Linked DNA regions of Cyanobium sp. PCC 7001. The protein of the gene in region 1 interacts with the protein of each later gene in a pairwise test. Links are inferred from orthologs where the notes say so. Each region holds a gene or a part of one and is shown on either strand. Other genes may lie near its edges. The genes, in order: rpe and eno.

Region 1 (15,869 bases):
AGCGGGCCTATGTGGTGCTGCCGCTGGTGGAGGAGTCGGAAAAGCTCGATCTGCGTTCCGCGGTGGAGGTGCACCAGCAGCTGAGCGAGGCGATCTTCCCCGATCTGTGCGTGGGGCTGCTGCATGGGCGCATGGCCAGTGCCGACAAGCAGGCGGCCCTGGCCGCCTTCGCCGCCGGGGAGAGCCAGGTGCTGGTGAGCACCACGGTGGTGGAGGTGGGTGTGGATGTGCCGGAGGCCAGCGTGATGGTGGTGGAGCATGCGGAGCGGTTCGGACTGGCCCAGCTGCACCAGTTGCGCGGCCGGGTCGGCCGGGGAGCCGCCGCGTCCCACTGCCTGCTGGTGAACCACAGCCGCAACGCCCTGGCCCGGCAGCGGCTGGATGTGCTGGTGCGCTCCAGCGACGGTTTCGAGATCGCCGAGATGGACCTGCGCCTGCGGGGGCCCGGTCAGGTGCTGGGCACGCGGCAGTCGGGGCTGCCCGATCTCGCCCTGGCCAGCCTCACCGACGACGGCAGCGTGCTGGAGCAGGCGCGCGCGGTGGCCCAGGAGATCCTGGCCGCCGATCCGGAGCTGCAGCACCATCCGAAGCTGGCCGCCATGCTGGCTCTCCAGCGGCAGCGGCTCAGCGGTGGGGTTCGGCTCAACTGAGGCCATCGGGTGAGGCAATCTGGCCAGGATCAACACAGTCCGGTCAGCCCAGCCCGGTGAGCAGATGGAGCGGCGTCCGTGGAATGCGATTCCGATCGATCCCAGCCCGGACGCCCTGGTGCCCCTGCCGGCGGCGCTGTGGCGGCTGGAACCCCATCCCTACGTCGCCCTGGGCGCTCCCTACGGTGAGGGGGGATCGCCGTTCCAGCTGCGGCAAGGCGTGGTGGAGCGGCTGCTGGCGGCCCAGCGGGCGCTGCAGAGCCAGCAGCCCGAATGGCGGCTGGCCATCTTCGACGGATGGCGGCCCCTGGCGGTTCAGGCGTTCATGGTGCGGCACGCCACAGCGGAACTCTGCCGCGACCGGGGGGTCGATCCCCTCGCCGCCGGGCCGGCACTGGCGGAGGTGAGCCGCGAGGTGGGTCGTTTCTGGGCGCCACCGAACCCGGACCCAGGCGCCCCGCCGCCCCACAGCACCGGAGCAGCGGTGGATCTCACCCTGGCGGACCGGCACGGCGCCCCGATCGACATGGGTTCGCCCATCGATGCCATCGGTGCTGTGTCGGCACCCGACCACTTTCTCGGGGTGGCTGCGGCGAGCCGCGATGCGGGTGAGCGTGAGCGGGCCCTGGCGGTTCATGGCCATCGCCGCCTGCTGCAGAAGGTGATGGCGGCAGCGGGCTTTGCCCAGCACCCGGGGGAGTGGTGGCATTTCAGCTGGGGCGATCAGCTCTGGGCCTGGCGCTGCGGCCAGCCCGCGGCGATCTATGGCCGCGTGGGAGTCTGAGCCGCGAGCTCCTGGCGCAGGGCGGCAGCGGCTTCCGGCTCCATCAGCCCCTTGGCCACGCAGCGCCGCAGGCTGGAGTCCGTCATCTCCAGCTGCACCTCACGCAGCCGGGCCAGCACCGCCGGGCTCTGGTCGGCAAAGGGGGCCAGATGCCGCGCGAAGGCCTGGCGGATGGTGTCCGGCTGACAACTCACAGGATCGGGGTCGTAGATCACCACTTTCGGTGTCGGTGGCGGTGGACCCCGGCGGCCCTGGGCCTGGGCCGGCAGCGCGGCTGTGGCAGCCAGGGCGGCAGCGGCGGCGAGCTGCAATGCCCTCCAGGGCCAGGGCCGGCCAGAGCCTGCCCGACCACCACCGCTCCGCTCGTCCAGGCCCTGGACCACCACCACCGCCATGGTCAGGCCGCCGTTAGCAGGGCTTCCACGGCCGGTCGACCCTGGCGGACCACGAAGTCACCGAAGCTCACCCGCCCTCCGGCCACCTGCCAGGCCCGCAGCAACGGCTCCAGGGTGGGCTCCAGCTCGCCCAGGGGCATCTTCTCGAGGTAGGGCTCGGCCAGACGGCTGAGGTTGGGGGTGCCACCCAGCCAGAGCTGATAGAGGTCGGGGCCGCTGCCCACCAGGCCGATCTCCGCCATGTAAGGCCGGGCACAGCCGTTGGGGCAGCCGGTCATGCGCACCAGCACGGGCTTGCTGATCCCCAGCTGGTGCAGCAGCCCGTCGAGGCGATCCAGCACGTCGGGCAGCACCCGCTCGGCTTCGGTCACCGCCAGGCCGCACAGCGGCAGGGCCGGGCAGGCCAGGGCATGGCGGGCCAGCGGTGCCGGTGCCTCAGGGCTCTCGATGCCCATGGCAGCCAGCTCCGCCCGAATGCTGCTGCGCTGGGCCGTGCCGATGTTGCACAGCAGCACGTCCTGGTTGGGAGTCAGCCGCAGCTCCAGCTTGTAGGTGTCCACCAGGCGGCGCAGCCCCGCCTTGAAGCTGCCGCTGATGCGGCCGCAGAGCACGGGCAGACCCACGAACCACAGTCCCCGGTCCTGACGATGCCAGCCCAGGTAGTCCTCCAGCCGGATCGTCGGCTCCTGACGCATCCCCTTGATCGGATGGGAGAAGTAGGAGGACTGAAGTTCGGAGCGGAACCAGTCCACACCACGATCGTGGATCAGGTATTTCATGCGGGCGTGGCGGCGCTGCTGGCGGTCGCCGTGATCACGCTGCAGGGCCACGATGGCCTGAACCAGATCCAGCAGATGGCCATAGGCCACATAGCCGAGCGGATCGGCCGTGCGGGCGAAGGTTTCCTCCTTGTTGTGGGTCCGGCCCATGCCACCGCCCACATAGACATTGGCGCCCTGGGGTCGGCCCTGCGGATCGCAGAACAGCACCAGGCCGATGTCCTGGGTGAGGAGATCCACCGAATTGTCACCGGGCACGGTGACCGCCACCTTGAACTTCCTCGGCAGATAGGTGGAGCCGTAGAGAGGCTCCTGGCCGTCACCGCTGAACACACCGCCTTCGCTCTGGCGCGCCTTCACCTTGCGCACCGGAGCACTGGGCTTGATGCGGTAGCTCAGCTCCCCGTCCACCCAGAGGTCGAGGTAGGAGCCCTCCGCCGCCTGGGGGGCGAGCAGATCGGCGATGTCGTCGGCCAGCTGGCGGGCGGCTGGATAGCCCGCCTTGGAGAAGGGGGCGGCGGGCGCCATCACGTTGCGGTTGATGTCTCCACAGGCCGCCAGGGTGGACCCCAGTGACCGCACGATCGTGCCGATCACCTCCTTGAGGTGCTCCTTGCGCACGCCATGCATCTGGAACGCCTGGCGGGTGGTGACCCGCAGGGTGCCGTTGCCATAGCGCTCGGCCAGCTCATCGATGGCCAGGTAGAGCTGGGCTGGCACCCGGCCGGCGGGATTGCGCAACCGGAGCATCATCTGCCAGTCCTTGGTCTGGCCTTTCTGACGCTTGTCGCGGTTGTCCTGTTGGTAGCTCCCGTGGAACTTGAGGATCTGAACGGCGTTCTCGGTGAAGTTCGGCGCCGTGTTGCCCAGCTCGCTCAGGAGCGGCTCCCGCAGATGACCACTGTTGGCCTTCAGTTGCTCGAACTTTGTCGGCCCAGACGTCACGATGTCGGCAACCACCCGATAGCCCAACGACCGTAGCGAATGGGGCCGGCTTCCAGCCTGCCGCGTTGCGCGTCGCTCCATAAAGTTGGCGGTTGCCGTGGCTGCCTGCGTGTCGACGTTTCTGCTCGAGATCGGAACCGAGGAACTGCCGGCCGACTTCGCGCGCCTCGCCCTCCCCCAGCTGGAGGCGCTGGTGGCCGCCAGCCTGGCGGAGCAGCGGCTGGAGCACGGCGATCTGGACTGCACCAGCACGCCGCGGCGGCTGGCCGTGACCGTGCCGGGACTGCCGTCACGCCAGCAGGACAGGGAGGAGGAGCGCAAGGGCCCGCCCGCCGCACAGGCCTTTCGCGACGGCACTCCCACCGGTGCCGCCCTGGGCTTTGCCAAGCGCTGCGGCGTGGCTGTTGACCAGCTGGAGATCCGTGACACGCCCAAGGGGCCGTTCGTGTACGCGGTGCTGCGGGAGCCGGGCCGTGGCGCCGCCGAGGTGCTGGCCTCCCTGATCCCCGGCTGGATCCAGCAGCTGCAGGGCCGCCGCTTCATGCGCTGGGGAGAGGGGGAGTGCCGCTTTTCCAGGCCCGTGCGCTGGTTGGTGGCCCTGCTGGATGAGGCGGTGGTGCCGGTGGTGCTGCCGGGCACCGATCCGGTGGTGGCCTCGGGACGTCACAGCAGGGGACACCGGCTGGAAACCCGGCCGGTGGTGATCCCCAGCGCCGCGCAGTATGCCGACACGCTCGAGGCCGCCGGGGTGACCGTGAGCCGCCGCCGCCGCCGCGACAGGATTCAGACCTCCATCGCTGCAGCGGCAGAGGCCCGCGACGCCCGACCGGATCTGCCCGAGGCGCTGCTGGAGGAGCTCACGGATCTGGTGGAGCAGCCCCTGTTGATCGAGGGCGCGATGGAGCACACCTATCTGGACCTGCCGGCCGAGGTGCTGGGCACGGTGATGCGGTCACACCAGCGCTACGTGCCGCTCTATCAGAGCGACGCCCAGGTGGATCCCCTGGCCCCGGCCGCCCGGGGCGTGTTGCAGCCTGGTTTTCTGTGCATCAGCAATGGCCGGGAGCAGGCCTGGGAGACGGTGCGCAGAGGCAACGAACGGGTGCTGCGGGCCCGGCTGGCCGATGCCCGCTTCTTCGTCACGGCCGACCGGGCCGTGGCGAGCATCGACCGGCGCGACCAGCTGGCCCGGGTCACCTTCGCCGAGGGTCTCGGTTCCCTGCGGGATCGCGTCGAGCGGATGGAGTGGTGCACGGACGTGCTGCTCGAGGTGCTGCCTCTGCCGGAAGAGGCGGCAGGGCATGCCCGCCGGGCCACCCATCTCTGCAAGCACGACCTGGTGAGCCAGATGGTGGGGGAATTCCCCGAGCTGCAGGGGGTGATGGGGGCCAAATACCTGCTGGCTGAAGGGGAGCCGAGGCACGTGGCCCTGGCGGTGCTGGAGCACTACCTGCCCCGGGGCGCAGGGGATGCCCTGCCGGAGTCGGAGGCCGGCGCCGTGGTGGCCCTGGCCGAACGGCTGGAATTGCTGCTCAGCATCTTTGCCAAGGGGGAACGGCCGAGCGGCTCCTCCGATCCCTACGCCCTGCGCCGTGCCGGCAATGGTCTGCTGCAGATCCTCTGGGCCAGGGAATGGCGGCTCGACCTCGACGCCCTGCTGCAGCGCTGCAGCCTCCACTGGGCGACGCTGCTGCCCGACCTGGAGGTTTCCGCTGGCCTGCTGCGCGGCGATCTGGCCGAATTCCTGTGCCAGAGGCTGGCCAGCCTGCTGGAGGAGGAGGGACTGGAGCCCGATCTGGTGGCCGCGGTGGCCGGGCCCTCCCTGCCCAGGGCCCGCCTCCTGCGGGATCCCGGCGATGTGCGACAGCGCGGCCTGTTGCTCGCGGCTCTGCGGCGCGAGGGGCGGCTCGCCGCCGTGCAGGCGGTGGTGACGCGGGCCGCACGACTGGCCGAGAAAGGCGCGTTGTCCCCCGACGTGCTCAGCCCGGATGCCGTGGTGGATGCCAGGTTGTTCGAGAAAGGATCGGAGGCCGGCATGCTGGCCGTGCTTGAGCGTCTCACTCCGCTGGCCGCCAGCTGCAGCAGCGAGGGCTACAACGCGTTGGCCTCGGCTCTGGAAGACAGTGCCGAGGCGCTGGGAGCGTTCTTCGATGGAGACGGCAGCGTGATGGTGATGGCGGAGGATGCGGCTGTGCGCACAAACCGCCTCGCCATGCTCGGAGTGCTGCGCAACCAGGCCGCCGTGCTGGCGGACTTCCGTCAGCTGCAGAACTGATCGGCGGCAGGGGCCTGGTCAGGGCCCCGGCGTCTCACTTCGCGGCCAGAGCGGGTTCCCGCTCCGCCGCCTCCCCCTCGGCAGCGATGACCTCAGCCGTGGCCCCCGTGGTTGCCGGGGCTGCCACAGGGGCTGGAGACGACTGGTCGCCGCGAACCCGGATGCCCCCTTTGATGGTGCTCACCGCCAGCATCGCGTTGACTTCATCGTCGTCCCGTACGGCGCTGTCCACAGGCTTGTAACCCTGGGGTGCCAGGGCGTTGCCCCGCAGCACGGCCCCAAGGGTGAGCAGCGTGAGCTTGAGCTGCTGCCAGGGGTTCATCGCCACCACCCGCTTGTACAGGTAGCTGTCGAAGGTGAGCCGCTGCACGTCCTTGTCATCGCACATCTCCACGAACGCCTCGCGGGCCGCATCGTTGCGGTAGAAGATGTTCTGAAGCAGTTCCAGCACTTTGTAGGTGGCGCCGTACTGGCGGTCCCACTTGCGCAGGTAGACCTTGAGGTCGGCCTCGGATGGAATGCTCTGGCCAGCCTGGCTGGCGGCCACGATCTGCTCGGCGCACATCCGCCCGCTCTTGGCGGCGAAGTAGATGCCCTCGCCGGAGCTCTTGGTCACGTAGCCGGCGGCATCCCCCACCAGAGCCATGCGGCCCACCACCCGGCGGGGGCGGGGGTGTTCCGGAATCGGGTGGGCCTCCACCTTGATCACTTCGCCGTTCACCAGCCTCTTGCGGGCCCTGAGGCGGATCCCCTCCTGCAGACCCTTGATCAGGGCCTGGTTGTTCTGCATGGTGCCGGTGCCCACGGCCACATGGTCGTACTTGGGGAACACCCAGGCGTAGAAGTCGGGGGACACATCGGTGCCGACATACATCTCGGCCAGGTCCTCGTAGTAGCTCATCTCCTTGGCCGGGAGCTTGATCCGCTCCTGGAAGGCGATCGCCACGTTGTAGTCCCCTGCATCCATGGCCTTGGCCACGCGGCTGTTGGCGCCATCAGCGCCCACGATCAGGTCCACCTCGAGGGTTCTGGTCTCCCCGGTGGCCTCGCCGGAGCCGTAGTCCGAATAGGTGAGGGTGTAGGGCCCCTGGCGGTTCTTGCCGGTGTCGATCTTGGTGACGAGTCCGTTGATCAGATGGGCGCCGAGATCGGCCGCCCGGTTGCGCAGGAAGGCGTCAAGAATTTCGCGCCGGCACATGCCGATGTATTCATTCTGATCATCGAGGTGGATATCCACTTCCCGATTGGAAGGGGAGATCATCCGCATGTTGCGCACCTTGCGGTCGATGATCTCTTCCGGCAGATCAAATTCAGACACCATGCACAGGGGAATGGCACCCCCGCAGGGCTTGGCGTTGTCGAGCTTGCGCTCGAAGATCCAGGTCTGGATGCCGGCCTTGGCGAGCACCTCAGCGGCACAGGAACCACTCGGGCCGCCGCCCACCACCGCGACACGCAACATCGGGAAAACGCTCCGCCAGAAAAGGTTCTGGCCCGGAAGCTAACACCGTTGCCGGGCGTTTCGGGGTGGAATTCGGCCTTCGCAACTAGGATCGTCACCAGCCGACTCAAGGCCTCCCAGAGCCGCGAAACCGGGGTCGTTGCACCGGCCCAGAGCCGCCCCGCTGCCTCCATCACCACAGTCCATGCCGGCTTGTAACAAACTCGTCACATCACTGTTCGCCCAGCTGGTGACATCCACCGCGTTTTGTATGGGTGGCAGCGGGGGCTGGGGGATGGAGGGCATGACGGATCACCCCTTCGCTGTGCTGCCGCTTGCCCACCCCTGGGCTCCATCCGCCGGAGCCGGCAGGTGGTCCTGAAGTCCAGGCGCACGGGCCAGGTGCTTCCGGCCGACGACATCCCGGTGGCCGAGCGGCTCAGCCCCATGCCGTCGGTGCCGAAAGGCCACGGGCTGCGCGGGATCCTGCTGGTGGTGGGGGGAGCGCTGGTGGCGGTGATCGGAGCCCTGCAGCTGCCCATGGTGCGCACCTGGCTGGCTCCCCAACTGGCGCCGGGCCCCGTGGCCGGGCTGGATGCCCGCCAGAGCCCGGATGGACGGCTGCTGGGCCATTTCCCTTACCCGGAGGCCGATCCTGAGCTGTTGGTGAGCGTGGAACCCGGGCTGCAGCTGCACCGGGATGCGGCCACGGCCCTGACGTCCATGCTGCGGGCCGCGGAGGACGACGGCGTGAGCCTGAGCCTGCTGAGCGCCTTCCGCTCGAAGGAACTCCAGAAGGACATCTTCTTCGGGGTGAAGGCGGAGCGGAACCAGAACGCCCGGGAACGGGCCGAAGTGAGCGCGCCACCGGGCTTCTCCGAGCACAGCACCGGCTATGCCGTCGATCTCGGCGACGGTCGGCTGCCCCAGACCAACCTCTCCCCCCGCTTCGAGGAGACCCCGGCCTTTCGGTGGCTGGAGCAGAACGCCGCCCGCTACCACTTCACCCTCTCCTTTCCCAGGGACAACCCTCAGGGGGTGAGCTACGAGCCGTGGCACTGGCGCTTTGAAGGAACCGCGGAGGCCCTGCAGGTGTTCGAGCCGGCCCAGCAGCTCAGTCGCTGATCCAAGGGCCGCATCCAAAGGCCGGTCAAACGGCTGAGCTCAAGGGAGAAGCCGCCCGCGCCTGGCCATGCCCCCTGCTACGACACCAGGCCTTGGAAGGGAGCTCGTCAGGCTTGAGTTTCAGAGGATGGGATAGGATGGTCGCTTGGCTACAACCGTAAAAGTAGGAAATCTCAATCTATGAGCGGCGCACATCCAGGCACGCCGATTCGCAACATTGCGATCATTGCCCACGTCGACCACGGAAAAACCACCCTCGTCGACGCGCTGCTCGCTCAGTCAGGCATCTTCCGCGACAACGAGGCGGTTCCCACCTGCGTGATGGACTCCAACGACCTGGAGCGCGAGCGCGGCATCACCATTCTCAGCAAGAATACGGCGGTCGATTACGACGGCATCCGCATCAACATCGTGGACACCCCCGGCCACGCCGATTTCGGTGGCGAGGTGGAGCGGGTGCTGGGCATGGTCGATGGCTGCCTGCTGATCGTGGATGCCAACGAGGGCCCGATGCCGCAGACGCGCTTTGTGCTCAAGAAGGCCCTTGAAAAAGGCCTGCGGCCTATCGTCTTCGTGAACAAGATCGACCGGGCCCGCGTGGATCCCGAGATTGCCGTGGACAAGGTGCTGGATCTGTTCCTGGAACTCGGCGCCGACGACGACCAGTGCGATTTCCCGTATCTGTTCGGCAGCGGCATGGGCGGCTACGCCAAGCCGGACATGAAGACCGAGAGCGACACGATGCGGCCGCTCTTCGATGCCATCCTCCGGCATGTGCCGCCGCCGGTGGGCGATCCCAACAAGCCCCTGCAGCTGCAGGTCACCACCCTCGACTACAGCGACTTTCTCGGCCGGATCATGATCGGCCGGATCCACAACGGCACCATCAAGGCTGGCCAGCCCGCCGCTCTCCTGCGCGATGACGGCAGCGTCAAGCGTGGCCGCATCAGCAAGTTGCTCGGCTTCCAGGGCCTGCAGCGGGTGGAGATCGAGCAGGCCAGCGCCGGTGACCTGGTGGCCGTGGCCGGTTTCGACGAGGTGAACATCGGCGAGACCATCGCCTGCCCGGACAACCCGGAGGCACTCCCCCTGATCAAGGTGGACGAGCCCACCCTGCAGATGACCTTCGTGGTCAACGATTCCCCCTTCGCCGGCAAGGAGGGCAAATTCGTCACCAGCCGCCAGATCCGCGATCGTCTGCAGAAGGAACTGCTCACCAACGTGGCCCTGCGGGTGGAGGACACCGATTCGCCCGATCGCTGGTCCGTGAGCGGACGCGGCGAACTGCACCTCGGCATCCTGATCGAGACGATGCGGCGTGAGGGCTACGAGTTTCAGGTGAGCCAACCCCAGGTGATCTTCCGCACCATCGATGGCACCCCCAACGAGCCCTACGAAACCCTTGTGCTCGATGTGCCCGAGGCTGCGGTGGGAGCCTGCATCGAGAAGCTGGGAATCCGCAAGGCGGAGATGCAGAACATGGAGAACACCAACGACGGCCGCACCCAGCTGGAATTCGTGGTGCCTTCCCGCGGGCTGATCGGCTTCCGCGGCGAGTTCATCCGTGCCACCCGTGGGGAAGGCATCATGAGCCACTCCTTCCTGGATTACCGGCCGATGCAAGGGGATTTCGATGCGCGCCGCAACGGCGTGCTGATTGCCTTCGAGGAGGGAACGGCCACCTTCTACGCCCTCAAGAACGCCGAAGATCGGGGCCAGTTCTTCATCACACCCGGCACCAAGGTGTACAAGGGCATGATCATCGGAGAGAACAACAGGCCCCAGGACCTGGAGATCAACGTCTGCAAGGCCAAGCAGCTCACCAACATGCGTTCCGCCGGCGCCGAAGAGCTCGACACTCTCCAGGCCCCGGTGCAGATGACCCTCGAGCGGGCTCTGGAGTACATCGGTCCAGACGAGATGCTCGAGGTCACCCCCGAATCGATCCGGCTGCGCAAGCTGCCCTCGAAGAAGGCGGCCAAGCGCTGATTGGCGGCCCTGCCTCCCCCTGACCACGAGGAAGCCAGCCTGATCCGGGACCCTCGGCTGGCCGAGGCCATCGCCCGCTTCAACGCGGGCGACTGGTACGCCTGCCATGACGGATTCGAGGAGCTCTGGCACGAAACGGCGGGGCCGCTTCGCCCGGTGCTGCAGGGAATCCTGCAGATCGCCGTCGGTCAGTTGCACCTGGAGCGCGGCAACCGCCGCGGTGCCACCATCCTCACAGGAGAAGGCCTGGGCAGGCTGCGCAGCTGTGGCGATCAGGCCCTGGGGCTCGATCTGGAGCAGCTCAGAGGCCATGCGGCCGCGTGGCTGCAGGCCCTGCAGAACGCGGCGGATGCTCCTGTTCTCGACCCCCCCCGGCTGAACCGGGCCCAGGGCCATGCTCTGTAGATTGTGGCCTCAGCATCACTGGCACCGCTTCTTGGCCCTGCCTGCTCCCCGCGTCGCCAGCACCCTGCTGGGCCTGTGCCTCGGCGGCCTCGTCAGCCTGACGGCCACCGCCCAGGGGGCTCCTGATTCGACGACGGCCGCAGGATCGGCTCCAGCCCCCTCGCCGGCCAGAGCTGCCGTCACCGGCGTCGTGACGATCGAATCCGATCTCCAGAAGGCCGACAACGCCACAGGCATCCTCACGGCCAGTGGCAACGTGCGCATTGTCTACGCCGACCAGGGCGTGGTGGCCACCGCGCGGCAGGCCCAGTACTTCAGCCGCGAAGGCCGTGTGGTGCTCAGCGGCGATGTGGATGTGGTGCAGGATGAGGGCAACAGCATCCGGGCGGAGCGGCTGGTGTACCTGGTGGAGGGAGAGCGCCTCGTGGCCGAGCCAGCGCCGGGCCAGCAGGTGCTGACCCTCTACCGGTTCAGGGCCATCCAGCCCCCCGTGCCCTCGACCCAGCCATGACGCTGGCAATGAAGGAGGTGGTCCTGGCCATCGGGGGCCGGGTGCTGGTGGACCACGTCTCCCTGCAGCTGGAGCGCGGAGAGGTGGTGGGCCTGCTCGGCCCCAACGGCGCCGGCAAGACCACCACCTTCGGTCTGGTGACCGGCCTGATCCGGCCGGACGAGGGCGAGGTGCTGCTGGATGGCCGCGAGATCGCCCACCTGCCCATGCCCCAGCGGGCCCGTCTCGGCATCGGCTACCTGCCCCAGGAGCCCAGCGTGTTCCGCCAGCTCACGGTTCGCGACAACCTGCGCCTGGCACTGGAGTCCAGCCGCACCCCGGGTCACCTGCGCCGACAGCGGCTGAACGCCCTGATCGAGGATTTCCACCTCAGCGCCTTCCAGCATCGCCAGGGGTTTCAGCTCTCGGGCGGTGAACGGCGCCGCTGCGAGGTGGCCAGGGCCCTGGCCGTCGGCGCCGAGGGGCCCCGCTACCTGCTGCTGGATGAACCCTTCGCCGGCGTCGATCCGATCGCCGTCGCCGACCTGCAGCAACTGATCGAGGACCTGCGCAACCGGGGCATGGGACTGCTCATCACGGATCACAACGTGCGGGAAACCCTGGCGATCACCGACCGGGCCTACATCCTCTCCGAGGGCGCCATCCTGGCCTCGGGCAGCTCCACCGAAGTGGGGAACGATCCTCTGGTGCGCCGCCACTACCTCGGCGAGGGATTCCGGCTATGACCACGCTCAACCCACGGAGGATCGTCTTGCCGTCAGGGCTGCTGGGGTCGTGGCGCCGCCTGCCGCTGCTGGACCGCTGGATGCTGGGGGAGCTGATCGGTCCCCTGGTGTTCGGGGTGGCGGCCTTCACGGCCGTGTCCCTCTCGGTGGGCGCCGTGTTCGAGCTGGTGCGGCGGGTGGCGGAGTCGGGGCTGCCGCTCGATGTGGCGCTTCAGGTGCTGCTTCTGGAGTTGCCCTCCTTCCTGGTGCTCTCCTTCCCGATGGCCACCCTGATGGCCACCCTGCTCACCTACAGCAAGCTCTCGGGCAACAGTGAGCTCACGGCCCTGCGCAGCGTGGGCGTGCCCACCTGGCGCATGCTGGTGCCCGCCGTGGTGCTGGCCGTGGCGATGACCATGCTCACCTTCGGCTTCAACGAAGCGGTCGTGCCGAGCACCCTCAGCCAGGCCGAAGCGACCCTCAGCCGCGCCATCGGCCGTGCCGTGGCCGGCGAGCAGAGGGACAACGTGGTGTACTCCAAATACGGCCGGGTGGAGCTGCCCGATGGGAGCACCGAACGGGGTCTGACCCACATCTTCTACGCCCAGCGCTTCAACAAGGGCGTGATGGAGGACGTGACCCTGCTGGACCTGAGCCGCTCGGCCCACCGGGTGATGCTCACGGCCGATCGGGCCCGCTGGAGCTCCAGGGACGCCCAGTGGGAATTTCTGGATGGCCAGGTGGTGGGCATCGGCAGTAGTGGCTCGGAGGCCATCACCTCGGCCCGGTTCGATCGCTACCTCTATCCGCTTGGCAACCAGCCGCTGAAGGTGGCCAAACTGCCGAAGGACGCCAATGAGATGAGCATCGGCCAGGCCCGCACCGCCGAACGGCTCCTGCGGGAATCGGGCGACCTGCGGGCCGCCCGCAAGCTGCGGGTGCGCATCCAGGAGAAGTTCTCCTTCCCGGCGGTCTGCCTGGTGTTCGGCCTGATCGGCAGCAGCTTGGGGGCCCGTCCGCACTCCCGCCGCAGCCGCAGCCAGGGCTTCGGCCTCACCGTGCTGCTGATCTTCGGCTATTACCTGGTGGCCTTCAGCTTCAGTTCCCTGGGGGTCAAGGGCACCCTCACCCCGCTGCTGTCGGCATGGATGCCGGTGCTGATCGGCCTGGGAACCGGCCTGGTGCTGGTGCGGCAGGCCAGCCGCTGAGCGCCCCTGCCGGCGACCCGCCAGACTGGCCACTGGTTGTGCGTTGAAACCTTGCCCGATCTGCTCCACGATCCGGTTCTGGGCCTCGGCCTGGCAGCCTTCGCCCTGTTGCTGCTCGTGCTGCCCCTGGCGTTCTGGGCCCTGAGCGGCGGCGGCACCAGCTCGGTGGTGCGGCTGCTGGTGGCCAGCGCCAATCTCTGCCTCACCGCCCAGCTCGTGCTGCGCTGGATCGATTCCGGTCACTTCCCGATCAGCAACCTCTACGAGTCGCTCTGCTTCCTGGCCTGGGGCTGCACCCTCACCCAGCTGCTGGTGGAGCGCTCCTGGCCGTCTCCGCTGGTGCCCGCTGCCGCCACCCCGATGGCCCTGGGCTGCGTGGCCTTCGCCAGCTTTGCCCTGCCGGATCGTCTCCAGGAGGCCTCCCCGCTGGTGCCGGCCCTGCGCTCCAGCTGGCTGGTGATGCACGTGAGCGTGATCATGCTCAGCTACGCCGCCCTGCTGGTGGGATCCCTGCTGTCGGTGGCGGTGCTGTTCACCGACCGCGGCAAGGCTCTGGAACTGCGCAGCAGTTCCATCGGCAGCGGCGGCTTCCGCCAGGCCCAGTTGGCCACCGAGGGGCCCGGGGCGATGGCAGCTCCACTCAAGCTCACCAGTGGCGCCCTCTCGATGGCGGAACAGCTCGACTCGCTCAGTTACCGCACGATCACGGTGGGATTCCTGCTGCTGTCGGTGGGGCTGGTGAGCGGGGCGGTGTGGGCCAATGAGGCCTGGGGCAGCTGGTGGAGCTGGGATCCCAAGGAAACCTGGGCGCTGATCTGCTGGCTGGTGTATGCGGCCTATCTGCACACCCGCCTGATCCGGGGATGGCAGGGGCGCCGACCGGCGGTGGTGGCCTCCCTGGGTCTGGTGGTGATCGTCGTCTGCTACATCGGCGTGAACCTGCTGGGCATCGGTCTGCACAGCTATGGCTGGTTCTTCGAGAGCTGAGGCTCCAGCAGTCTGAATGCATGCGGCAGGCTCCCAGCTGATCGGTGGGAGCCTGCCGCCGGGAGCCTGGCGGACCCCTTCAGACCGCCACGGGGGCAGGACGGCGGCTCTGGCGGATGCCGGTGATGGCCTCGGCGTAGCTGGGCTGGTTGAACACCCCGGAGCCGCTCACAATCGCGTTGGCGCCGGCTTCGATCACCTTCCATGCGTTCTCCGCCTTGATGCCACCGTCCACCTCGATCCAGGGGTCGAGCCCCTTGGCGTCGCACATGCGGCGCAGATCACGAATCTTGTCCACCTGGCTCTCGATGAAGCTCTGGCCGCCGAAGCCGGGGTTCACGCTCATGACCAGCACCAGGTCGCAGAGCTCGAGGCAGTACTCCAGCGTGTCGATCGGGGTGCTGGGGTTGAGCACTGCGCCGGCCATCTTGCCGAGGTCCTTGATCTGGGCGAGGTTGCGGTGCAGGTGGGGGCATGCCTCGACCTGCACCGAGATGATGTCGGCGCCGGCCTTGGCAAAGTCGGCCACGTACTTCTCGGGCTCCACGATCATCAGGTGAACGTCGAGCGGCTTGGTCGTGACCGGGCGCAGGGCCTGCACGATCAGGGGACCGATCGTGATGTTGGGCACGAAGCGGCCATCCATCACATCCACGTGGATCCAGTCGGCACCAGCGGCATCGACCGCCCGCACGTCATCCCCGAGCCGGGAGAAATCGGCCGAGAGAATCGACGGTGACACCACCAGGGACTTGGTGCTCATGCTGGGATCGGTGGGTAGGGAAGAGCGATTGTAGGAAAGCCCCCTGCCCCCTCCAGCGGCAGGAGCGGGGAACGGCGCTGATACACTGATCGCCGCTTCCTGCCTGAAATGCCCCGCAGCAGCTGGCATCTCAGGCCTCAGCCCGAAGCCTCCACCCTTGCCGGACCACTGTGGATCGCACCCTCATCCAGGAAATTCTCGAGGTCGTTGAACAGGCCGCCATCGCCTCGGCCGAACTCACGGGTCTCGGCAAGAAGGACGAGGCGGACGCCGCAGCCGTCGAGGCGATGCGCAAGCGCATGGGCCAGATCCAGATGCAGGGCCGCATCGTGATCGGAGAGGGCGAGCGGGACGAGGCCCCGATGCTCTACATCGGCGAGGAGGTCGGCAGCGGCAGTGGCCCTGGCGTCGACTTCGCCGTCGACCCCTGCGAAGGCACCAACCTCTGCGCCAACAACCAGCGCGGCTCGATGGCCGTGCTGGCGGCCTCCGACCGGGGCGGCCTGTTCAACGCCCCCGACTTCTACATGAAGAAGCTGGCGGCGCCGCCGGCCGCCAAGGGCAAGGTGGACATCCGCAAGAGCGCCACCGAGAACATCCAGATCCTCAGCCAGTGCCTGGGCCTGGCCACGAGCGAGCTAGTGATCGTGGTGATGGACCGGGCCCGGCACAAGGACCTGATCGCCGAGATCCGCTCGACCGGTGCCCGGGTGCAGCCGATCTCGGACGGTGACGTGCAGGCGGCCATCGCCTGTGGCTTCGCCGGCACCGGCACCCACTGCCTGATGGGCATCGGCGCGGCCCCGGAGGGTGTGATCTCGGCTGCTGCCATGCGCGCCCTCGGCGGCCACTTCCAGGGCCAGCTGGTGTATGACCCCGCCGTGGCCCAGACCAAGGAGTGGGAAGGG
Region 2 (12,745 bases), 1.2 Mb from region 1 along the record:
CGACGCCCGTGTGCTCACCGATGAGCGCCCCATGGCGGAGTACTTCGAGGCGGCGGTGGCCGCGGGAGCCGACGCCAAGGCCACCGCCAACTGGATCACCGGCGACATCGCCGCCCATGTGAATGCCAACCGGCTCTCCTACACCGACCTGCCGCTGCGGCCCGAGCAGCTGGCCGAGATGATCGAGCTGATCGAGAACGGCACCATCAGCGGCAAGATCGCCAAGGAGCTGTTGCCGGAACTGCTGCAGCAAGGCGGCTCCGCCAAGGCGATCGTGGCCGAGCGCGGCCTGGGGATGATCAGCGATCCCGCCGCGATCACCGCCATCGTGGAGGAGCTGCTGGCAGCCCACCCCGGCGAGGTGGAGGCGTTCCGCGGCGGCAAGACCAAGCTGCAGGGCTTCTTCGTGGGGCAGCTGATGAAGAAGACCGGCGGCAAGGCCGATCCCAAGCTGGCGAACCGGATCCTGGCCGAGAAGCTCAAGGGCTGAGCCCGGCCCGGCGACTCTCTTGAACGGCACGAGCCTGACTTCAGAGCGCCGAGGCCTCCTCCACCCAGGGCAGCCCCTGTCCCGCACGCTGCCGTTCCACCCCTGACCCGCTGGAACCCAGCACCGCCTCGCCGCTGAACCGCCGCCAGCGCCGCCCACCCGGCAGCCACACCCCGGCCGCCACGCCGGGGATGCCGAACCGCCGCACGGTCTGCTCCAGGGCGGCATCGAGCTGCTTCACCGGCAGGGGAGCTTCCTGCCCGCCAGTGCCCTGCTGTCGTTGGAATGCGCCTGTGATCCCATCGCGCTTCAGGGTGCGGGCGAGCCGCCGGAACAGCCGCGTCGGCGGGTGGCCGGCCGGCAGATTGGAGATGTTCATGGCGATGGCCGCCCGCGCCCGGGAGCGGGGTTCGTACATCACCAGGGCGGTGAAGCCGAGTCCCTCGCCGGTGTGTCCCCACCAGCCCTCGAGGCTGCCGAGGCCGAGGCCGTAGCTGTCGTACTCCGGCCCCTCGACCAGCGGCTGGGCAGAGGATCGGCGCTCGGCCGCCGTGGAGCGGCTGAGCAGGCGGCCGCGGCCGAGCATGCCGGCCCAGCGGCGCAGATCCGGCAGGGTGGCCAGCATCTCGCCGGCGGCGCGGAAGATCGAGAGGTTGCCGGGCTGGGGGGTGAGCTGCCCGTCCTCCCGCTGGTAGCCCACCGGACGGGGCCTGGGCCAGCGGCGCTGGTCCGGCGTCACCAGGGTCTGGCGCAACCCCAGCGGCCTGAGCACCTGGCGCCGCAGGCTGCGCTCGAAGCTGCGGCCGGTCACCGCGCGGATCACCTCCCCCAGCAGCAACGTGTTCACGTTCGTGTACACCGCTTCCTCACCGGGCTGGCCCTGCAGGGGCTGGCGCCAGGCGAACGCCAGCAGCTCCCGCGCCGAGAAGATCCGCCGGGGGTTGGCTTGAAAGGCCTCGAAGAAGGCGGGAGTGGTGTAGTCCGGCAGGCCGCTGGTCATGGCAGCCAGGTCGCGCAAGGTCACCGCATCGCCGTTCGGCACCCCACGCACGTAGCGGCCCACGGGATCGTCGAGATCGAGACGGCCTTCATCCGCGAGCTTGAGCAGCAGCGTGACGGTGAACGACTTGGTGATCGAGCGCAGCGGCCAGCTGAGGCTCCCGCTCACGGGCAGGCCGGGGTGATCGGAGCGCATGGGGGTGGCCGCTGGCGGCGTTGCCTCGACGCTAGGTGGGCGTGCCGATCCGGTCTCCGTCGGTCCCCTTCGCCAGCGCGGCGGCCAGGCCGGCCTCCAGGGCCTCGACACCGCTGCGGTTGTCGAGCACCACGTCGGCCAGCGGCCGCTTGCGCTGCAGGGGCCACTGGGCGCTGATACGGGCGCGGGCCTCGGCCTCGTCGAGCTGGTTGCGCTGCATCAGCCGCTGCAACTGCTGACGTTCGTCGCAGTCGATCAGCCACACCTCGCTGCAGAGGCCCTCCAGGCCGGCCTCGAACAGCAGCGGGATCATCAGCACCACCGCCGGTTCACCTGCCAGCCGCTGCAGTTCGGCCTCGAAGCGACGGCGCACCTGCGGATGCACCAGCTGCTCCAGCCAGGCCCGCTCGGCTGGATCGTGGAACACCAGGCGGCCCAGCTCCGCTCGATCGATGCCCTGGGCCGTTCCCTCCGCCGGTCTCACCGCGGCCCCGTAGCGCTGCAGCACCTCGGCCTCCCCGGCCGAGCCGGGCGCCAGGGCCTCGCGGGCGTAGTGATCGGCGTCGAGCAGCGGCAGGCCGGCCTGATCAGCCAGCCAGCGGCCGGCGGTGCTCTTGCCGCTGGCGATGCCGCCCGTGAGGCCGATGCGCCGCTGGTGGCCCTGCCAGCGGGGCCGGTTCAGGCGCGGCAGCAGCGCCGGCGGGCCCAGCTGCTCCAGGCGGAAGCTCTCGCCGTAGCCCGGGGTGGGGCGTTCGGAATAGAAGCGGGTGGCGCCGGGGCGCCGGGGCCAGCGCTGTGCCAGCCGGCTGCGCAGCCGCAGGGCCTGCAGCACCAGCCGCTGCAGCCAGCCGGGGCTGGCGCTCCAGCCGAGGCTGCCGCCCACCTCGGCGCTGACCAGCGCCAGCAGCACGCTTCGCAGGGCGGGCCGCAGCGGCTCGGGCCAGTCGGCCAGCAGCATCCCCAGGGTGGCCTCGGCCACGCGGGCGTTGCTGGCAGCGGGGCGGAACGCCTCGCGCTCCACCTGGCGATTGAAGGTCAGCAGCGCCTCCAGGCTGCCGGGAATGTCCTGGAGGCCCATGTGCTCCCCCACCTGGCGCCAGAAGCGGTACAGGCAGGTCTGCTCGTGGGCACTCAGCGGCCGCCAGCCGTAGCGCCGCAGCCAGCGGATCGGCTCGGCCACGAAGGTGGAGAGCACGTAGAGGAAATCGCGCTGGCCGATCGCGTAGGCGCCGTGGATGCGGTTCATGCGGTCGATCACCGCCTGTCCTGCGGCGCTGCCGGGCCCCCAGCGCAGCAGCTCGGCCACCATCAGGCCGGTGTCGTCGTAGCGCTTGCGGGGCCGGCTGGTGAATTCGCCGGTCCGTTCCAGCAGGCTCGAGATCGACGGCAGGCAGAACGTCTTCAGCAGGGCCAGCTCCAGGGCTCGGGTGAGATCCCAGGGAAAGAGCTCACCCGCCAGCCGGCGGCACACGGCATTCGCCTCGGCATCGGCCGGGTCCATGGCGGCTGGGCAGGATGGAGACAGTCATCCTGCCGCCGTGACCCCTTCCTGGCACCCGATTCCCGGCGGCCTCACTGCGCCGAAGGGCTTTCTGGCGGCGGGCATCACCGCCGGCCTCAAGCCCTCCGGCAATCCCGATCTCTCCCTGCTGCTGGCGCCCGAGGGTGCCGTGTGCGCCGGCACCTTCACCACCTCGCGGGTGCGGGCCGCCTGCGTGGACCTCTGCGCCGAGCGGCTGCAGGCCTCGGGCGGCAGGGCCCGGGCGGTGCTCACCAATTCCGGTCAGGCCAACGCCTGCACGGGGGATCGGGGCCTGATCGACAGCCTGCGGGCCACCGACGCCCTGGCGGCCCGGCTGGGCCTGGAGGCCGAGCAGGTGCTGCTCTGCTCCACCGGCGTGATCGGCGTGCCGATTCCGATGGACACCCTCCTGGCGGGCCTCGATCCGCTGGTGGCGGCGCTCAGCTCGGAGGGGGGCGCGGCTGCGGCCACCGCCATCCTCACCACCGACCTGGTGGCCAAGGAGATCGCCCTCGAGGCGGAGCTGGGCGGGCGGAGGGTGCGGATCGGCGGCTGCGCCAAGGGTTCGGGGATGATCCACCCCGCCATGGCCACCATGCTGGGCACCCTCAGCTGCGATGCCGGCGTGCCGGCCGAGCTGTGGCGGGCGATGGTGAAGCGGGCGGTGGATCGCTCCTTCAACGCGATCACGGTGGACGGCGACACCAGCACCAATGACACCTACCTGGCCTTTGCCGCCGGCGAGCCCCTGGGGCCGGAACATTTCGAGGCCCTGGAGGCCGGCCTCACGGCGGTGTCGCAGCACCTGGCCAAGGCGATCGCCCGCGACGGCGAGGGTGCCACCTGCCTGATCGAGGTGCAGGTGGATGGCGCCGCCGACGAGGCCGGCGCCCGCGCCATCGCCCGCACCATCTGCGGCTCCTCGCTGGTGAAGTGCGCCGTGCACGGCCGCGATCCCAACTGGGGACGGATCGTGGCCGCGGCGGGACGGGCCGGCGTGGCCTTCGATCCGGAGGCGGTGGCCCTGTGGCTGGGGGATCACCAGCTGATGGCGGCCGGCCAACCCCTGCCCTTCGACCGCCCGGCGGCGTCCGCTTACCTCCGGTCGCGGGCCGCCGGCGCCTATCTGGGCGGCAGCGGCCCGGGGGGCGACACCGTGCTGATCCGTCTGCTGGTGGGCGACGGCCCCGGCGCCGGCGTGGCCTGGGGCTGCGACCTCTCGGATCAGTACGTGCGGATCAACGCCGACTACACCACATGACGGCAGAACAGCCCATGACCCTGTTGCTGCCATGGCTGGTGCTGGCGCTGGCCGCCGGAATCAAGCTCTGGCGGCTGGCCCGCCTGGTGCAGCGCCTTCGCCGGCCGGCGAAGGCGGATCTGGAGGGCTTCAGGGGTTCCCTGGAGAAGCTCTGGGCCCGGCAGGAGCAGCAGGCCTGAGTGCGGGCGGGGGAGTGCGCCTCTGCCAGCGCCTCTGTCAGCGCCTCCGTCAGCGGATCCGTCAGCTCGACCTCAGCGGCGCATCGCCTTCCACAGCCAGTAGGCCACCACCGCCAGCAGCATCCAGGGAACCAGGGAGCGGAACACCAGCAACACGAGCAGCAGCACCCCGGCCGACACCGCGGTGCGCCGCGTGAGGGCCTTCGCTTCATCCGTCATGTAGCGCCAGCGCGGCAGCAGGGGCATGGGGTCTGTGAATGCAGGGATCGGTGAACCCCAAGTCAACCGCGGCGGACGGCGCGCCGCCGCCCGGGCGCCCCTGGCGGTGCGGCTTAACCTGGCGGCCATGGCCACCTCCAGCCCGAGCCGCGCCGTTCCGACGCGCCCCCGCAACCGCTGGCGCGGCCCGCTGGTGGCGGGGTTCTGCTTCGGGTTGGGCTACGGCATCACCCAGCGGGTGCTGGCGCTCCAACTGCCGAGCCTCGTGCAGCTCCGCCAGGGCTTCGACGTGCGCGAGTTCCCCGGCACCAGCCTGGAGAGCCTGCGCCTGCGTTTCGGCAAAGACGCCCAGGAGATCCGGGGCGATCTGGAGGTGCTGGAACTGGAGCGCCAGGCCAAGCAGCGGGAACAGGAGCGGAAGGAGGAGGAGCGCAAGCAGGCCGAGGCCGAGCAGCGCCGCCAGGCCGAGCAGAAGGCCGAGGAGGAGCGCCGTGCCCGGGAGCTCGAGGCCCTCCTGACCCCCCCCCAGCCCCCAGGCGAACGCGACATCGAGTCGGCGGTGCCCCCTGAGCCGGTCGTGGACGAGCCCGTCGCGCCCACCCTGCCGCCGCCCACGCCCTGAGGGTCGCTCAGTCCGCAGCGGCGGGCGCCATCTGGCACAGTTTCTCCAGCAGAACCCGCCCCATGCCGGCGCCCCAGCTCCTGATGCAGGCCACCCTGGCGCGACTCGGAGCGCGGCTGGGCAGCGGCCTGCTGGATGCTGCCGCCAACCTGGCCCTGGTGGTGCAGGACGCACCGGAGCGGCTGCGCCAGGAGCTGCAGCTGTTCTGGGATGAGGTGGAACTGGAGGCCGACCGGCTCGAGCGCGGTGGCCGCGGGGGCGGTGAGGCGTCGCCCGGGCACACCCCCTTTGCCGAGGGCCCTGCTGCCGTGCAGGACCAGATCGATGCCCTGCGCGCCCAGGTGGCGGATCTGAGCCGTCGTGTGGATCGGCGCCTGTGATCCGGCGCCCCTTGCGCATCTGGTGGCTGGCCCTGCGGCTGGCCACCGGCCTCTGGTGGGATGGCCAGCGCTGGACCTATCCCGGCGGTCCCACGCCCGAACGGCGCAGCCGGCGGGCCCGCCGCCGCGCCCGCTGGCTCACCCAGGAATTCCTGGCCCTCGGCTCGGCCTTCATCAAGCTCGGCCAGCTGCTCTCGGCCCGGCCGGATGTGCTGCCGGCCGAACTGGTGGAGGAGCTCGCCGCCCTGCAGGACCGGGTTCCCGCCTTCCCCTTCACCGTGGTGCAGGCCCTGCTGGAGCAGGAGCTCGGCGAGCGCTGCGCCGAGATCATCGACCTGCAGGAGAGCCCGCTCGGCTCCGCCAGCCTGGCCCAGGTGCACCGCGCCAGTCTGCGCAGCGGCCGCCAGGTGGTTCTGAAGGTGCAGCGTCCTGGCCTGGAGAAGTTGTTCCGCCTCGATCTGGAGGTGCTGCAGCAGGTGGCCCGGGTTGTGCAGCGCCATCCGCGCTGGGGTCGGGGCCGCGACTGGGTGGGCATCGCCCAGGAGTGCCGCCGCGTGCTGCTGCGGGAGCTGGATTTCCGGCTCGAGGCCGAGCACGCCGCCCGCTTCCGCCAGCAGTTCCTCGATGACCCCGGCATCCGCATCCCGGCGGTGGTGTGGGAACTCAGCTCCCGCCGCGTGCTCTGCCTCGACTACGTGCCCGGCATCAAGATCACCGACCGCCAGGCCCTGCTCGACGCTGGTGTGGTGCCCGCCGCGGTGGCCGAGAAGGGTGCGGCCAGCTACCTGCAGCAGCTGGTGCGCTTCGGCTTCTTCCACGCCGACCCCCACCCGGGCAACCTGGCCGTTGCCCCGGATGGGGCCCTCATCTACTACGACTTCGGGATGATGGGCCAGCTTTCGAGCCGCCTGCGCTCACGGCTGGGGCGCATGGTGCGGGCCGCCGCTGGGCGCGATGCCTCGGCCCTGGTGGAGGAGCTCCAGGCTGCCGGGGTGATCGCCGCCGAAGTGGACCCCGGCCCGGTGCGCCGGCTGGTGCGGGTGATGCTCAACGACGCCCTCACGCCCCCCTTCTCCGCCAACGTGCTGGAGAAGCTCTCCGGAGATCTCTACGACCTCGTGTACGGCCAGCCCTTCCGGGTGCCGCCGGAGCTGATCTTCGTGATGCGGGCCCTCTCCACCTTCGAGGGGGTGGGTCGCAGCCTCGATCCCGGCTTTAGCCTGGTGGCCATTGCCCGCCCTTACCTGCTCCCCCTGATGACCTCCAGCGGCAACGGCGGCGATCTGTTCGGTGAACTCTCCCGCCAGGCCGCCGCGGTGGGCAGCCGGGCCCTCGGCATCCCGCGCCGGCTCGATGAGAACCTGGCCCGCATCGAGCAGGGCGACCTGCAGGTGCAGATCCGCGCCGGGGAAACCGACCGGCTGCTGCGCCGTCTCGCCCTGGCGCAGCAGTCGGCCGGCCAGGCCATGCTCCTGGCCGGTCTGGCCGTGGCGGCCGCCGTGCTGGCCGCCAGCCGCCAGCCGGCCCTGGTGGCCGTGCCCCTGCTGGCGGGGCTGCCGGTGGGCCTGGGCTGGCTGAAGCTGCAGGCCCGCCTGTCTCGGGATGGCCGCCTGGATCAGATTCCCGGCATGGCCGCCACCAGCGCCTCCCCGTCGGCCCAGGCATCCCAGCCCCAGTCCAGCGCTGCGACGGACTGAGGTCCTTCCTTGCCCCGGGCCCTGCTCAGGCCTTGCCGCGGGGACCCCGGTCCTCGGCGCCGGCATAGATGGCCTGGCTGCCGAGGTCGTCCTCGATGCGCAGCAGCTGGTTGTACTTCGCCACCCGCTCGCTGCGGCTCAGGGAGCCCGTCTTGATCTGGCCGGCCCTGGTCGCCACGGCCAGATCGGCGATGGTGGTGTCCTCCGTCTCGCCGCTGCGGTGGCTGATCACGCTGGTGTAGCCGGCCCGGCCGGCCAGGTCGATCGCCTGGAGGGTCTCGGTGAGGGTGCCGATCTGGTTCACCTTGATCAGGATCGAATTCGCCACACCCAGATCGATGCCCCGCTGCAGCCGCTGGGTGTTGGTCACGAACAGGTCGTCCCCCACCAGCTGCACCGTGCTCCCCAGCTTCTCGGTGAGCAGGGCCCAGCCCTCCCAGTCGTCCTCGGCCACCCCATCCTCGATCGACACGATCGGGAAGCGGTTCACCAGCTGGTCGAGCTGGTCCACCATCTCGGCACTGGTGTAGCTGCCGCCGTCGAAGGCGTAGCGGCCGTCGCGGTAGAACTCGGTGCTGGCCACATCGAGAGCGAGCGAGATCTGATCGCCGGGCCGGTAGCCCGCCTGCTCGATCGCCTGCACCAGCAGCTCCCCGGCGGCCCCGTTGCCCAGGTCGGGGGCGAAGCCGCCCTCGTCACCCACGGCCGTGCTCAGTCCCTTGTCCTTCAGCAGACCCTTGAGGGTGTGGAACACCTCGGTGCCCATGCGCAGGGCCTCCCGGAAGCTGCCGGCGCCGTGGGGCACCAGCATGAACTCCTGGAAGTCCAGGCTGTTGGCGGCATGGGCCCCGCCGTTGATCACGTTCATCAGCGGCACCGGCAGCAGGCAGGCCATGGGGCCGCCCAGGTAGCGGTACAGGGGCAGACCGACGGCGTTGGCCGCCGCCCGGGCTGTGGCCAGGCTCACCGCCAGGATCGCGTTGGCCCCGAGGGCGCTCTTGTTGTCGGAGCCGTCCAGGTCGAGCATGGCGCTGTCCACGGCTACCTGCTCGAGGGCACTGATGCCGCAGATGGCCGGGGTGATCTTCTCCTCGATGTTCGCCACTGCCTGCAGCACGCCCTTGCCCATGTAGCGGTTGCCGCCATCGCGCAGTTCGTGGGCCTCATGGGCGCCGGTGCTGGCTCCGCTCGGCACGATGGCCCGACCGCTGGCACCGTTCTCCAGATACACCTCGGCTTCCACGGTGGGTGTGCCGCGCGAATCGAGAACCTCCCGCGCCACCACGGTTTCGATCGAGTAGTCGAGGGTGTCGATCACGGCTTCGGGCCACGGCTGTCAGGGCAGGATCCTATGGGCCACCCCCTCCCGCTCCGGTGTGGCAACGGGCACTGCCGGCCCGCTTGCTGGCCAGAATGGCTCCGCACCCAACGCCCGCGCCGGTCTGCCCATGCGCCTGCTGCACACCATGCTCCGGGTGGGGAACCTGGACCGCTCCCTTGCCTTCTACACCGAGGTGCTCGGCATGACGCTGCTGCGTCGCAAGGACTATCCCAGCGGCCGCTTCACCCTGGCGTTCGTGGGTTATGGCCCGGAGTCGGATCACACCGTGCTGGAGCTCACCCACAACTGGGACACCGAGGCGTATGACCTCGGCGAGGGTTACGGCCACATCGCTCTCGGCGTGGACGACATCCATGCCACCTGTGATGCGATCCGGGCCATGGGGGCCCGTGTGGTGCGCGAACCCGGCCCGATGAAGCACGGCAGCACCGTGATCGCCTTCGTGGAGGATCCCGATGGCTACAAGGTGGAGCTGATCGAGCTCGGCTCCCGCGCCGGTGGTGCAGCCTGATGCCCACCGATGTGCGTGCCGGCTACGGCGTCAGCCTCACCAGCGAGCCCGATCGCTTCAGCGAGGAGGCCTGGAACCTGCTGCTGGCCAGCCAGGACACGGCCCGCCGCTGGCGCCACGGTGTGATGGATGTGGAGCATCTGCTCCAGACCCTGCTGCTGGATCGCCGTTTCGGTCAGTGGGTCGATCGCCTGCCCCTCGATTCCGACCGTCTGCTCGACCGGCTCGAGGCCTTCTGCGCCGAGCAGCCCAGTGCTCCCGATGGGGAGCTCTTCATCGGAGATGCCCTCGAGGATCTGCTCGAGGAGGCCGACCGGCGCCGCACCGGCTGGGGCTCACGCCTGCTGGATGTGCCCCACCTGCTGCTGGCCCTGGTGGAGGAGCCCCGCATCGGGGAGCGGCTGCTGGCCCGCGAGGGACTCACGGAGGACGTTCTGCTGCGCCAGCTGCGTCCAGCGGCACCGGCCCGTCCCACCGCGGCTCCGGCTCCAGCTGCCATGCCCTTGCCGGCCGCTCCGGCGTCAGCCGCCGCGCCACCGCCCACTTCCCCTCCACCCCCTGCCGCGGCCGTCCCGACCTCTCCCACGCCTGCCGCCGATCCCTGGGCCGGAGCGGACGACTGGATCGATGCCGCCCCCGGCCTGCGCAGTCCCGGCCGGCCCACGCCGCCCGCCGCGGCGGCGCCCGCCGCTCCCGCCCTGCAGCTGGAGGCCGAGGCCCCCGAGCCGATGGCCCTGGAGCGTTACGGCCGCGACCTCACCGCCGCCGCCCGGGCCGGGGAACTGGATCCGGTGATCGGCCGTGATGCCGAGATCCGCCGGCTGATCCAGGTGCTGTCGCGCCGGAGCAAGAACAATCCGGTGCTGATCGGTGAGCCCGGGGTGGGCAAGACGGCCGTGGCCGAGTGCCTGGCCCAGCGGATCGTGGCCGGCGAGGTGCCCGATGCCCTGCGGGGCCAGCGGCTGGTGGCGCTGGATCTGGGCGCCCTGATCGCCGGCGCCAAGTTCCGCGGCCAGTTCGAGGAGCGCCTGCGCACGGTGCTGGCGGAGGTGCGCGACGCCGAACCCGGCGTGATCGTGTTCATCGACGAGCTGCACACCGTGGTGAGCGGGGATCGCTCCAATGCCGATGCCGGCAGCATCCTCAAGCCGGCCCTGGCCCGGGGGGAGCTCCGCTGCGTGGGGGCCACCACGCCGGAGGAGTACCGCCGCAGCATCGAGAAGGATCCGGCCCTGGAGCGCCGCTTCCAGCAGGTGGTGATCCGCGAGCCGGGGCTGGAGACCAGCGTGGAGATCCTGCGCGGGCTCAAGGAGCGCTACGAGCTGCACCACGGCGTCACCATCAGCGACGCCGCCCTGGCGGCGGCGGCCCGCCTGGCCGATCGCTACATCGCCGACCGCTGCCTGCCCGATTCCGCCATCGATCTGGTGGACGAGGCGGCCGCCAACCTGCGCATGGAGGTCACGTCCAAGCCCCAGCCCGTGGAGGATGCCGAAGTGGCCCTGCGGCGGGTGGAACTGGCCCTGCTCTCGGCCGAGGCGGCCCCCGAGGCCGAACGCATCGCCCTGCAGGAGCAGCGCCGCCAGGCCGTGCAGGCGCTCCAGCACCTGCAGCAGCGCTGGCAGGCCGAGCGGGAACGGGTGGCGGAGCTGCGGGACCTGCTGCAGCAGGACGAAGACCTGCGCCATGCCATCGCCGAGGCCGAGCGCTGCGGGGATCTGGAGGAGGCGGCCCGCCTGCAGTACGACCAGCTGCACGGGGTGCAGCAGCGCCGCCTGGCCCTGGAGGCGGAGATGCAGACCGACGCCATGCTGCGGGAGCAGGTGGAGCCCGGCGACATCGCCGACGTGGTGGCCCGCTGGACCGGCATTCCGGTGCAGCGCCTGCTGGCCGGCGAGCGACAGAAGCTGCTGGAGCTCGACCGGCGTCTGGGCGAGCGGGTGATCGGCCAGCCCGAGGCCGTGGCCGCCGTGGCAGCAGCGATCCGTCGCGCCCGGGCCGGCATGCAGTCGCCGCGGCGGCCGGTGGGGTCCTTCCTCTTCCTCGGCCCCACGGGTGTGGGCAAGACCGAACTGGCCAAGGCCCTGGCGGCGGCGCTGTTCGACGAGGAGGAGGCCCTGGTGCGGCTCGACATGAGCGAATTCATGGAGCGCAACGCCGTGGCCCGCCTGGTGGGGGCTCCGCCGGGCTACGTGGGCTACGAGGAGGGGGGGCAGCTCACCGAGGCCGTGCGCCGCCGCCCCTACGCGGTGGTGCTGCTCGACGAGGTGGAGAAGGCCCACCCCGAGGTGTTCAACCTGCTGCTGCAGGTGCTCGATGACGGCCGCCTCACCGATTCCCAGGGCCGCACCGTGGGCTTCCGCCACACCGTGGTGATCATGACCAGCAATCTGGCCAGCCGCTCGATCCTCGACCATGCCCGCGGCGGTCTGGATGCCACCCAGCTGGAGCAGGCGGTGGACCAGGCCCTGGCGGCCCGCTTCCGGCCGGAATTCCTCAACCGCATCGATGAGGTGATCCGGTTCCGGCCGCTGGCGGAAGCCGATCTGGCGCGGATCGTGAGGCTGCAGCTGGCGGAGCTGGCCGCCTTGCTGGCGGAGCAGCAGCTGGAGCTGCAGGTGGACGAGCCCGTGATCGAGGCGCTGGCCCTGCAGGGCTATGAGCCCGAATACGGCGCCCGTCCGCTGCGGCGGGTGCTGCGGCGCCGGCTGGAGAACCCCCTGGCCACCGAGTTGCTGGAGGAGCGCTACAGCGGTGCCCGCGGGGTGCGGGTGAGGGCCGGGGCGGAGCCGGGTGGATCGCTGTGCTTCGAGCCCGTGGCGGAGCCAGGCCGGGAGGGGCGTCCGGTAGGGTGATCGTTTGCCGAGTCGCGCGGATGCCCGCGTGCGCCTGCACCCGTGGTGTCCGAACCAACCCCTGATCCAACCCCAGCTGATTCCAAGTCCGCTGCGCCAGCCTCGAAGGCCGCCGTCGATCAGGCTGCGGATGGGCAGGTTTCTCTGGAGGCTGGAACGGCCGAAGCCCCGGCACCGGCCGGCTTCGGAGCCGCCACCCTGGCGGAGCTGCGGAAGGTGGTCTGGCCCAGCCGTCAGCAGCTCTTCAGCGAATCGGTGGCGGTGATCCTGATGGTGGGTCTGTCGGCCGCGGCCATCGCCGCCATCGACCGCTTCTACGGCTGGGCGGCTGCCCAGGTGTTCGGCTGACCCCCAGACCGACCCCCTGCCCGCCTCCGCTCCGAACCTCCGCTCCCTCCCTCTTCCGTCGTTCCCGCCTCCCCAGCCTGAAGCCCCGTGTCCGAGACCCTGTCCGAAAGCCAAGTCGACAACG

Evidence for each region.
Region 2: the proteins of rpe (region 1) and eno interact in binary tests that used the Escherichia coli proteins (3 or more experiments, as listed by UniProt). The link is inferred for Cyanobium sp. PCC 7001 from one-to-one orthologs.

Annotation. Positions count from the first base shown.
Region 1 is NZ_DS990556.1:563,293-579,161, reverse strand. What follows is about bases 13,120-15,864. They hold rpe (ribulose-phosphate 3-epimerase), read right to left. Parts: upstream 14,962-15,864; coding sequence 14,278-14,961; downstream 13,120-14,277. Other genes in these bases: glpX (class II fructose-bisphosphatase), read left to right, coding at 15,132-15,864; ccsB (c-type cytochrome biogenesis protein CcsB), read left to right, coding at 13,263-14,198; CPCC7001_RS02770 (LptF/LptG family permease), read left to right, coding at 13,120-13,211. Outside these bases: ATP-dependent DNA helicase RecG, read left to right, coding at 1-650; CPCC7001_RS02820 (M15 family metallopeptidase), read left to right, coding at 715-1,434; CPCC7001_RS02815 (hypothetical protein), read right to left, coding at 1,413-1,829; sir (sulfite reductase, ferredoxin dependent), read right to left, coding at 1,832-3,568; glyS (glycine--tRNA ligase subunit beta), read left to right, coding at 3,663-5,828; chlP (geranylgeranyl reductase), read right to left, coding at 5,863-7,290; CPCC7001_RS02795 (M15 family metallopeptidase), read left to right, coding at 7,717-8,394; translational GTPase TypA, read left to right, coding at 8,575-10,383; CPCC7001_RS02785 (DUF309 domain-containing protein), read left to right, coding at 10,384-10,788; CPCC7001_RS02780 (hypothetical protein), read left to right, coding at 10,820-11,299; lptB (LPS export ABC transporter ATP-binding protein), read left to right, coding at 11,296-12,024; more of CPCC7001_RS02770, read left to right, coding at 12,021-13,119; more of glpX, read left to right, coding at 15,865-15,869. UniProt on the Escherichia coli protein: Catalyzes the reversible epimerization of D-ribulose 5-phosphate to D-xylulose 5-phosphate.
Region 2 is NZ_DS990556.1:1,785,215-1,797,959, reverse strand. Bases 6,738-9,672 are described here. They hold eno (phosphopyruvate hydratase), read right to left. Parts: upstream 8,884-9,672; coding sequence 7,591-8,883; downstream 6,738-7,590. Other genes in these bases: CPCC7001_RS08895 (ATP-dependent Clp protease ATP-binding subunit), read left to right, coding at 9,418-9,672; gloA (lactoylglutathione lyase), read left to right, coding at 9,014-9,418; CPCC7001_RS08910 (AarF/ABC1/UbiB kinase family protein), read left to right, coding at 6,738-7,565. Also shown: Asp-tRNA(Asn)/Glu-tRNA(Gln) amidotransferase subunit GatB, read left to right, coding at 1-490; CPCC7001_RS08940 (serine hydrolase), read right to left, coding at 531-1,685; coaE (dephospho-CoA kinase), read right to left, coding at 1,717-3,186; bifunctional glutamate N-acetyltransferase/amino-acid acetyltransferase ArgJ, read left to right, coding at 3,185-4,468; CPCC7001_RS15190 (hypothetical protein), read left to right, coding at 4,483-4,647; CPCC7001_RS15185 (hypothetical protein), read right to left, coding at 4,720-4,893; CPCC7001_RS14080 (hypothetical protein), read left to right, coding at 4,892-5,488; CPCC7001_RS08915 (hypothetical protein), read left to right, coding at 5,551-5,868; more of CPCC7001_RS08910, read left to right, coding at 5,865-6,737; more of CPCC7001_RS08895, read left to right, coding at 9,673-12,273; preprotein translocase subunit SecE, read left to right, coding at 12,316-12,621. UniProt on the Escherichia coli protein: Catalyzes the reversible conversion of 2-phosphoglycerate (2-PG) into phosphoenolpyruvate (PEP). It is essential for the degradation of carbohydrates via glycolysis.